Regions from separate parts of the Burkholderia sp. 22313 genome, predicted to be linked through region 2. Evidence: predicted binding sites of a transcription regulator. Region 2 holds the regulator's gene; the other holds the start of a gene.
The links. The regulator LexA, encoded in region 2, represses DNA repair genes until DNA is damaged. The targets are predictions, from matches to a motif close to ACTGTATNNNNATACAGT.
Positions count from the first base shown of each region.

Region 1: recA (recombinase RecA) is a predicted target of LexA. The motif match lies at 2,325-2,342, and genes of this name have one in related genera.

Region 1 covers NZ_JBQEON010000014.1:2,852-7,268, reverse strand. Annotated here, with positions in the region: gene ACTJKF_RS13620 (sensor histidine kinase) at 1-1,484, opposite strand, end outside; gene ACTJKF_RS13615 (response regulator) at 1,502-2,227, opposite strand; gene recA (recombinase RecA) at 2,418-3,488, shown strand; gene recX (recombination regulator RecX) at 3,488-4,357, shown strand.
Region 2 covers NZ_JBQEON010000008.1:135,656-140,072, reverse strand. Annotated here, with positions in the region: gene ACTJKF_RS09295 (hypothetical protein) at 1-160, opposite strand, end outside; gene ACTJKF_RS09290 (universal stress protein) at 159-656, shown strand; gene ACTJKF_RS09285 (DUF2939 domain-containing protein) at 762-1,478, opposite strand; gene ACTJKF_RS09280 (hypothetical protein) at 1,508-1,846, opposite strand; gene lexA (transcriptional repressor LexA) at 1,873-2,520, opposite strand; gene ACTJKF_RS09270 (sulfate ABC transporter substrate-binding protein) at 2,785-3,822, shown strand; gene cysT (sulfate ABC transporter permease subunit CysT) at 3,973-4,417, shown strand, end outside.

The DNA of each region.
Region 1 (4,417 bases), on a different contig from region 2:
GCGTGCTGATAGACATGATCGTCGAGCGTCAGCGTGCCGCCGTGCTGCGTGGCGATCTCGCGCACGATCGCGAGCCCGAGGCCGCTGCCGTCGCCTTCGCGGCCGAGGATCCGGTAGAAGCGCTCGACCACGCGGTCGCGTTCGCCGGCCGGGATGCCGGGGCCGGTGTCCTCGACTTCGAGATGCACGCGCTGCGCCGCGGGCTCGGCGCGCACGCGCACGGTGATGCGGCCGCCTTCGGGCGTGTAGCGGATCGCGTTGTCGACCAGGTTGCCGAGCATCTCGCGCAGCATTACGGGATTGCCGTCGACGTCGAGCGGTGCGTCGTCCTCCGGGCCTTCGTAGCCGAGATCCATCCGTTTCGCGAGCGCGGCCTGCACCCAGTCGCGCACCGCGCGGCGCGCCAGCGAGCCGATCTCGACCGGCTCGAACGTCAGCCCGCTCGCGCGGTTCTCGGCGCGGGCGAGCGCGAGCAGTTGCGTGACGAGCCGCGCCGCCTGCTCGGAGCTCGTCGCGATCTGCTCGAGCGAGCGCTGCACGTCGGGCGGCACGGGGTGGCGCAACGCGAATTCGGCCTGCGTGCGCAACCCCGCGAGCGGCGTTTTCATCTGGTGCGCGGCGTCGGCGATGAAGCGCTTTTGCAGCGCCATGTTCTGTTCGAGGCGCGCGAGCAGGTCGTTGAACGACGTGACGAGCGGCTCGATCTCCGGTGGCGCGCGCTGCGCCTCGACGGGCGACAGGTCGTCGGGCCGCCGCGCGCGGATGTGCGCCTGCAGCGCGTTGAGCGGCGCGAGCCCGCGCGACAGCCCGAACCAGACGAGCAGGATCGCGAGCGGCAGGATCACGAATTGCGGCAGGATCACGCCCTTGATGATGTCGTTCGCGAGCGCGTTGCGCTTGTCGAGCGTCTCGCCGACCTGCACGAGCACGGGCTGCGTGCTGCTCGACTCCGGCAGCGCGACAGTGGTATACGCGACGCGCACGTCGTTGCCGCGCAGCAGGTCGTCGCGAAACACGACGACGCCCGGCGGCGGGCGGTCTTCGTCGCGCGGCAGCGGCATGTCGGCCTCGCCCGCGACCAGCTCGCCGCGGGTGCCGAGCACCTGGAAGTAAACGCTGTCGATGTTGTCCGCGCGCAGGAAGTCGCGGGCCTGCTGCGGCAGCGTCAGCTCGGCGACGCCGTTGACCGGATGGATCTGGCGCGCGAGCACGTACGCGTTGGTCTCGAGCGCGCGGTCGAACGGCCCGTTCGCGATCGTCTTCGCGACGAGATAGGTGACGGCGATGCTCATCGGCCACAGCAGCAGGAGCGGCGCGAGCATCCAGTCGAGGATTTCGCCGAACAGCGAGCGCGGGCGCGCGGCTTCGGGCGTGTCGGTTTCGTCGGGCGGCGCGAACGGGTTCTCGTAGCGCGCATCGCGCGCGGCGTCGGCGGCGGACGGTTGCTCGCCGGTCGGATGGCGGGAATGGGCCGGCGTGGCCATCGCGGCGACGGCCGGCTTCAGCGCAGCGGCGTGCCGGCCGCCGCGGGCTGGGGCGCGGCCGTCTCGGCCGGCGCGGGCGCGACTTTCTCGAGGCAGTAGCCGAGGCCGCGCACGGTGGAAATCCGCACGCCGCTCGGCTCGATCTTCTTGCGCAGCCGGTGCACGTACACTTCGATCGCGTTGTTGCTGACTTCCTCGCCCCATTCGCACAGGTGATCGACGAGCTGCTCCTTCGACACGAGCCGGCCGATGCGCTGCAGCAGCACTTCGAGCAGCCCGAGCTCGCGCGCGGACAGGTCGAGCACGCGCTCGTTCGCATACGCGATGCGGCCGACCTGGTCGAATGCGAGCGAGCCGTGGCGCACGACGGTCGGGCCGCCGCCCGCGCCGCGCCGGGTCAGCGCGCGCACGCGTGCCTCGAGTTCGTTGAGCGCGAACGGCTTGGCCATGTAGTCGTCCGCGCCGAGGTCGAGCCCCTTCACGCGCTCGTCGACGCTGTCGGCGGCGGTCAGGATCAGCACGGGGAGATTGGAATTGCGCGCGCGCAGGCGCTTCAGCACGTCGAGCCCGGACATCTTGGGCAGCCCGAGATCGAGGATCAGCAGGTCGAAAGCCTGCATCGACAGCGCGGTATCGGCCTCGACGCCGCTCTTCACGTGGTCGACCGCATAGCCCGATTGGCGGAGTGACCGGGTGAGGCCGTCCGCGAGTATGCTGTCGTCTTCGGCGATGAGAATTCGCATGTTGCTGACCGGTGGCCGGCGGGGCGTTCGCGCCGGCGCGGCTGTCTCCGAAGTTATCCGTGTACAACGCAGCCTGCATTGCGGGCTTGCATAAAACACTGTTTTTTTATACAGTGTCTGCATTCGTGGGCAGCGCTTGAAAGCGGGCGCGCCTCTGACAGACGCTGCTCATCATAGCAAAGGACGATTCATGGAAGATAGCAAGAAGGGCTCCGGGATGACCGCCGAGAAGAGCAAGGCGCTGGCGGCCGCACTCGCGCAGATCGAGAAGCAGTTCGGCAAAGGGTCGATCATGCGGATGGGCGACGGCGAAGTGACCGAAGACATCCAGGTCGTCTCCACGGGCTCGCTGGGTCTCGATATCGCGCTCGGCGTCGGCGGCCTGCCGCGCGGCCGGGTGGTCGAGATCTACGGTCCGGAATCGTCGGGTAAAACCACGCTCACGCTGCAGGTCATCGCCGAACTGCAGAAGCTCGGCGGCACGGCAGCCTTCATCGACGCCGAGCACGCGCTCGACGTCCAATACGCGTCGAAGCTCGGCGTGAACGTGCCGGAACTGCTGATCTCGCAGCCGGACACCGGCGAGCAGGCGCTCGAAATCACCGATGCGCTGGTGCGCTCGGGCTCGATCGACATGATCGTCATCGACTCGGTCGCGGCGCTCGTGCCGAAGGCCGAAATCGAAGGCGAGATGGGCGATTCGCTGCCGGGCCTGCAGGCTCGCCTGATGTCGCAGGCGCTGCGCAAGCTGACGGGTACGATCAAGCGCACGAACTGCCTCGTGATCTTCATCAACCAGATCCGGATGAAGATCGGCGTGATGTTCGGCAACCCGGAAACCACGACGGGCGGCAACGCGCTGAAATTCTATGCGTCGGTGCGTCTCGATATCCGCCGGATCGGCTCGATCAAGAAGAACGACGAGGTGATCGGTAACGAGACCCGCGTGAAGGTCGTCAAGAACAAGGTGTCGCCGCCGTTTCGCGAAGCGATCTTCGACATCCTGTACGGCGAAGGCATTTCGCGTCAGGGCGAGATCATCGATCTCGGCGTGCAGGCGAAGATCGTCGACAAGGCCGGCGCCTGGTACAGCTACAACGGCGAGAAGATCGGCCAGGGCAAGGACAACGCGCGTGAATTCCTGCGCGAGAATCCGGAAATCGCCCGCGAGATCGAGAACCGCATCCGCGAATCGCTCGGCGTCGCCGCGATGCCCGATGGCGCAGTCGACGAAGCCGAGGCGATGGACGAAGAAGAGTGATGGTCGGGCGCCGAGGTCAGGCTGGCGAACCGGAGCCGAGCGACACGCCCGATACGGCGGGTCGCTCCGGCGGGCGAGCCGAATCCTCGGGTGCCAACCGGCGGGGCGCGGGCAGTCAGTCCGCGCATCGCACCGCGACGAGGGCATCCGACGATGCCCTCGTTTCGTTTGAGATTACCGCGCCGGACGATCCGTTCGATGACGACGAATCGTTCGATGCGCACGACCGGTCGCGCCGTCGCGTGTCCGGTGTCTGCTTCCCGGGCGCACGCGCGGCCGATGCCGCGGCGTCGATCAAGGAAGATGTCTATACGCGCAGCAGCCAGCATCCGCGGCGCACGCGCCGTGCGTCCGGCGGTTCCGCCGGTGCTGCTTCTGGCGACACGCCTGGCGCCCCCGAGCGCAAATCATCGAAACCGCCACGTTCGCTGAAGGGCCGCGCGCTCGGCTACCTGTCCCGGCGCGAGTACAGCCGCGCCGAACTCGCACGCAAGCTCGCACCGTACGTCGGCGAGGACGAATCCGTCGAACCGGTGCTCGATGCGCTGGAAAAGGACGGCTGGCTGTCCGATGCGCGCTTTGCCGAGAGTCTCGTGCATCGCCGCGCGTCACGCGTCGGCGTCGCGCGCATCGTCAGCGAACTGAAGCGCCACGCGGTTGGCGACAGTCTTGTCGAAGAGGTGAATGCACAATTGCGCGAGACCGAGTTGACACGCGCGCAGGCTGTCTGGCGCAAGAAATTCGGTGCACTGCCGCAAACGCCCGCCGAGCGCGCGAAGCAGGCGCGCTTCCTTGCTGCGCGCGGCTTCTCGAGCTCGATCATCGTGAAGTTGCTGAAGGTGGGCGACGATTTTCCGATCGACGACTGACCGGTTCGGGCGCGTGCGCTGCGCGCGATTTTGCTGCAATGCAACCGTTTCCGGACAGGC
Region 2 (4,417 bases):
GCATGCCCGCGCGGCACGGTGCAGGCGTGCACGGATCGTGCACTGCATCATCGCCGACGCGCCCCGCGTGGCGAATCAGCGTTTTCCATCCCTTGCGTCCGGAATTGCGGCGCACCATGATGAGTGCATAGCGCACGTAGTCGCGATAGGGAGGTTTCATGGCTAGCTACAACAAGATTTTGCTGTGCTACGACGGCACGCTCGAAGGACGCAAGGCATTGCGCTGTGGCGCCAATCTCGCGATGGATCTGAAGGCGGAAACGCATTTGCTGTCGGTCGTCGACATGCGCTCGAGCATCGCGCAAAGCGCAGGGCTGCTGACCGACGTCGCCTGCGGCCGTTTCGAGGAAACGGCGCGCGAGATCCTGCAGGAAGGCGTGAACTGGCTGCGCGAGCGCGGCGTTCAGGCGGAAGGCCATTTCGCGTTCGGCTATCCGATCGACGAAATCGCGAATCTCGCGACGGAGATCAAGGCCGACCTCGTCGTTGTCGGCCACCGGTGCCGCAGCGGGTTGTCCAGGTGGTGGATGGGGTCGGGCAATACGCAACTGCTCGATCGCGTGAACTGCAGCATTCTGGTCGCCTGTTCGTCGGCGGAAGAGCAAAAGGCCGAGATCGCGCGCGAACGCGAAGCGGCCACTGCGAACGGCAAGTAACACGGCAAGTCGTGCCGTGATTGCCTGACCGGCTGGGTCGCGCTGCGATTCACGCTGGTCTTGCGCCGTGCCGCAACGGCGGCCTCCATTTCGATCGCGGCACGCTCAGGCGTGCAGATCGATCGCGGACAGCTTCCACGAGAACAGGCCGACACGATGGAAGATCGCCGCATAGCGCGTGCCATCGGCGCTGCGCTGGTAGGTCACGACGAATTCATCGATATTCCGGTAGCCGGCGCTCGTTTGCTGCGGATGGCCTGCATCGCTCGGGCTGGCCGACGCGGGTGCCGATGTGGGTGCCGATGTGGGGGCCGGCGCAGACGCCGCTGACGCGGTGGCGCTGCTGCCCGGTACGGGGAGGCTCGCGGGATTGGCCGGTGGTGTGGCCGGCGCATGGCCCGGCGCATCGCCGGACGGCGGCCCCGACCAGTCGGGCGGCCGTTCGCCCGGATTACCGCGCGGCGGAATGCCGCTCATCAGCGCCGCCACGCCTTCCGGCGTTGCATACGCATCGACCAGCGGGCCGATCAATGCAGAACCGATCAGCGCGCCGATCACCGCGAACGGATTGTCCTTCTTCACCGCGTCGATCCGGCGCATCAACTCTGCCGTGACCTGCTGCTTCAGGCTGATGCGCAGCGACGGAAAATCGACATATTCGCTGACCGCCTGCGCATCGCGCGCGTCGATCGCCGATTTCAGGCGACCGAGCGCGACGTACGGCGACGCGTATGCATAGCCGATCGCCACCAGGGCGGCGACGGCCAGCACGACGATCAGCAGGGGCTTGAGCCGCCGGGCGCGGCTCGAAGATCCAGTCACGATGCCTCCGGTGCGGACAGGTTCCGCAATCAGAGACCGCCGTGTGCGGCCGATCGTTCCTCGTCGATGCAGCGATCGATCATCCGGCACACGGCATCGATCGTTCCGACCATGATCAGGCGCGAGCGGCCGTGATAGACGCGCACCGGCGCACGACGCGCCGGTTCCGCGTGATTGAGGCCGGCATTCAGCGACACCCGCGCGAACGCGGGCAGCGCTGACGGCAGCAGCGACGCCTGCCGTTCAACTGCGACTTCTTGGCTCACCACGGGCGCCGCGGCGGACAGCGGCGCGCAGGGCGTGCGGCCGCGCAGATGACGCAGGCGGCCGAATTGACGGAAAGGCAGCAGACGGGACAGGCGTTCCATGATGTTCTCCTCAGCGAGACCGATTGTCAGAGTTCGCCCGAGCGGATCAGCCCGACGGCGATGCCTTCCAGCGCGAATTCCGCGCTGCCGGCCTTGACGAAGATGTTTTCGTAATCCGGGTTCTCTGCGATCAGCTCGAGGCCGCCGGGCCGGCGCATCAGGCGCTTGACCGTGACGTCGTCGCCGAGGCGGGCGACGATGATCTGGCCGTCCTTCGCTTCCGTGCGCTTCTGCACGGCGAGGAGGTCGCCGTCGAGAATGCCGGCGTCGCGCATCGACAGGCCGCGCACCTTCAGCAGGTAGTCGGGCTTGCTCGTGAACAGCGCGGGATCGCATGCGTAATGCTGGGAGATGTGTTCCTGCGCGAGGATCGGGCTACCGGCCGCGACCCGGCCGACGAGCGGCAGCGACAGTTGCATCAGGCCGGCGTGCGGCAGCGTGAACTGGTGCGGCGCATCGTCGATGCCGAGCAGGCGGATGCCGCGCGACGCGCCGGCGGCCAGCTCGATCACGCCCTTGCGCGCCAGCGCACGGAGGTGCTCCTCGGCCGCATTCGGCGAGCTGAAACCGAGCTCGGCCGCGATCTCGGCACGCGTGGGCGGGAAACCGGAGCGCTCGATCGCGCGGCGGATCAAGTCGAACACTTGCTGCTGACGGGCGGTGAGTTTGGTCATGGCTGAACTGTATGGATAGACAGTGAGCTGTATTTTTATACAGTACTTCGCGAATTTCAAGTGTTACTTGAGGTTCGACGCGATCACGCCGGTTCCGGCGCGATTTCGCGACGTCGAAACGTCGGTTTATCCGCCGCAACCGTCCGTCCCGTCTGCGTTAGCACTTTTGAATATTAAAAAATGAAGAACGATTATTTTTAATCATGTAGCCCGTTCGTTAGACTGGCCCGACATCGCAATACCGACAACACGGGAGAACCAAGGATGGCGAAGCGCAATACGGGGCTGGCGGGCGCAGTGGGCCGCCTGATCGCAACACTCGCGCTGGGCGCGGCGGCGGTACTGGGCGTCGCGACGCATGCGCAGGCCGATACGACGTTCCTGAACGTGTCGTACGACCCGACGCGCGAGCTGTATCAGGACTTCAACCAGGCGTTCGGCAAGGTGTGGAAGGCGAAGACGGGCGAGACGGTCGACTTCAAGCAGTCGCACGGCGGCTCGGGCGCGCAGGCGCGCTCGGTGCTCGACGGCTTGCAGGCCGACGTCGTCACGCTGGCGCTCGCGTACGACATCGACGCGCTCGCCAACAAGGGCCTCGTCAACAAGGACTGGCAAAAGCGCCTGCCGGACAACGCATCGCCGTACACGTCGACGATCGTGTTCCTCGTGCGCAAGGGCAATCCGAAGGGCATCAAGGACTGGGACGACCTGACCAGGCCGGGCATCTCGATCGTCACGCCGAACCCGAAGACCTCGGGCGGCGCGCGCTGGAACTACCTGGCCGCCTGGGCATACGCCGTGCACAAGCCGGGCGGCAACGAGCAGAGCGCGAAGGCGTTCGTGACGAAGCTCTACAAGAACGCCGGCGTGCTCGATTCGGGCGCGCGAGGCGCGACGACGAGCTTCGTGCAGCGCGGGATCGGCGACGTGCTGATCGCATGGGAAAACGAGGCGTTCCTGTCGATCAAGGAATTCGGCACCGACAAGTTCGAGATCGTCGTGCCGTCGGTCAGCATCCTGGCCGAGCCGCCCGTCGCGGTGGTCGACAAGGTGGTCGACAAGAAGGGCACGCGCAAGCTGGCCGAGGCCTACCTGAATTTCCTCTACAGCCCGCAGGGCCAGGAGATCGCGGCGCGCAACTATTACCGTCCGCGTTCGAAGAACGTGCCGGCGGCGCTGACGAAGCAGTTCCCGACGCTGAAGCTGTACACGGTCGACGACACCTTCGGCGGCTGGACGAATGCGCAGAAGACGCATTTCGCGGACGGCGGCGTGTTCGATTCGATCTACAAGCCGCAGTAACCGCGGCCGCATCAGGCAGCAAGCAGCAAGCCATAACGACAGCGGCGCGCCACGACAGCGCGCCGCATCCCCGGCCGGCAGCCGGCGCGAGATTCCCGCGCCGGCGTTCGCGCCGGACCCGTGAGCAGCAACACCCAGCAAGAGCATCCGATGACGACGTACACCTTTCGCAAGCCGAGCGCGCTGCCCGGTTTCGGCGTGACGCTCGGCATCACGGTGGCCTATTTGAGCCTCGTGGTGCTGATTCCGCTCGCCGCCACGTTCCTGAAGACCGCGACCCTGTCGTGGGACCAGTTCGTCACCGCCGTCACGTCGCCGCGCGTCCTCGCGTCGTACCGGCTGACGTTTGCCTCCGCCCTGGGCGGCGCGGCGATCAACGCCGTGTTCGGCTTTCTCGTCGCGTGGGTGCTGGTGCGCTACACGTTCCCGTTCAAGCGCCTCGTCGACGCGATCGTCGACCTGCCGTTCGCGCTGCCGACGTCGGTCGCCGGCATCTCGCTCGCGGCCGTCTATGCGACCAAGGGCTGGGTCGGCCAGTATCTCGCGCCGTTCGGCATCAAGATCGCGTTCACGCCGGTCGGCGTGCTGGTCGCGC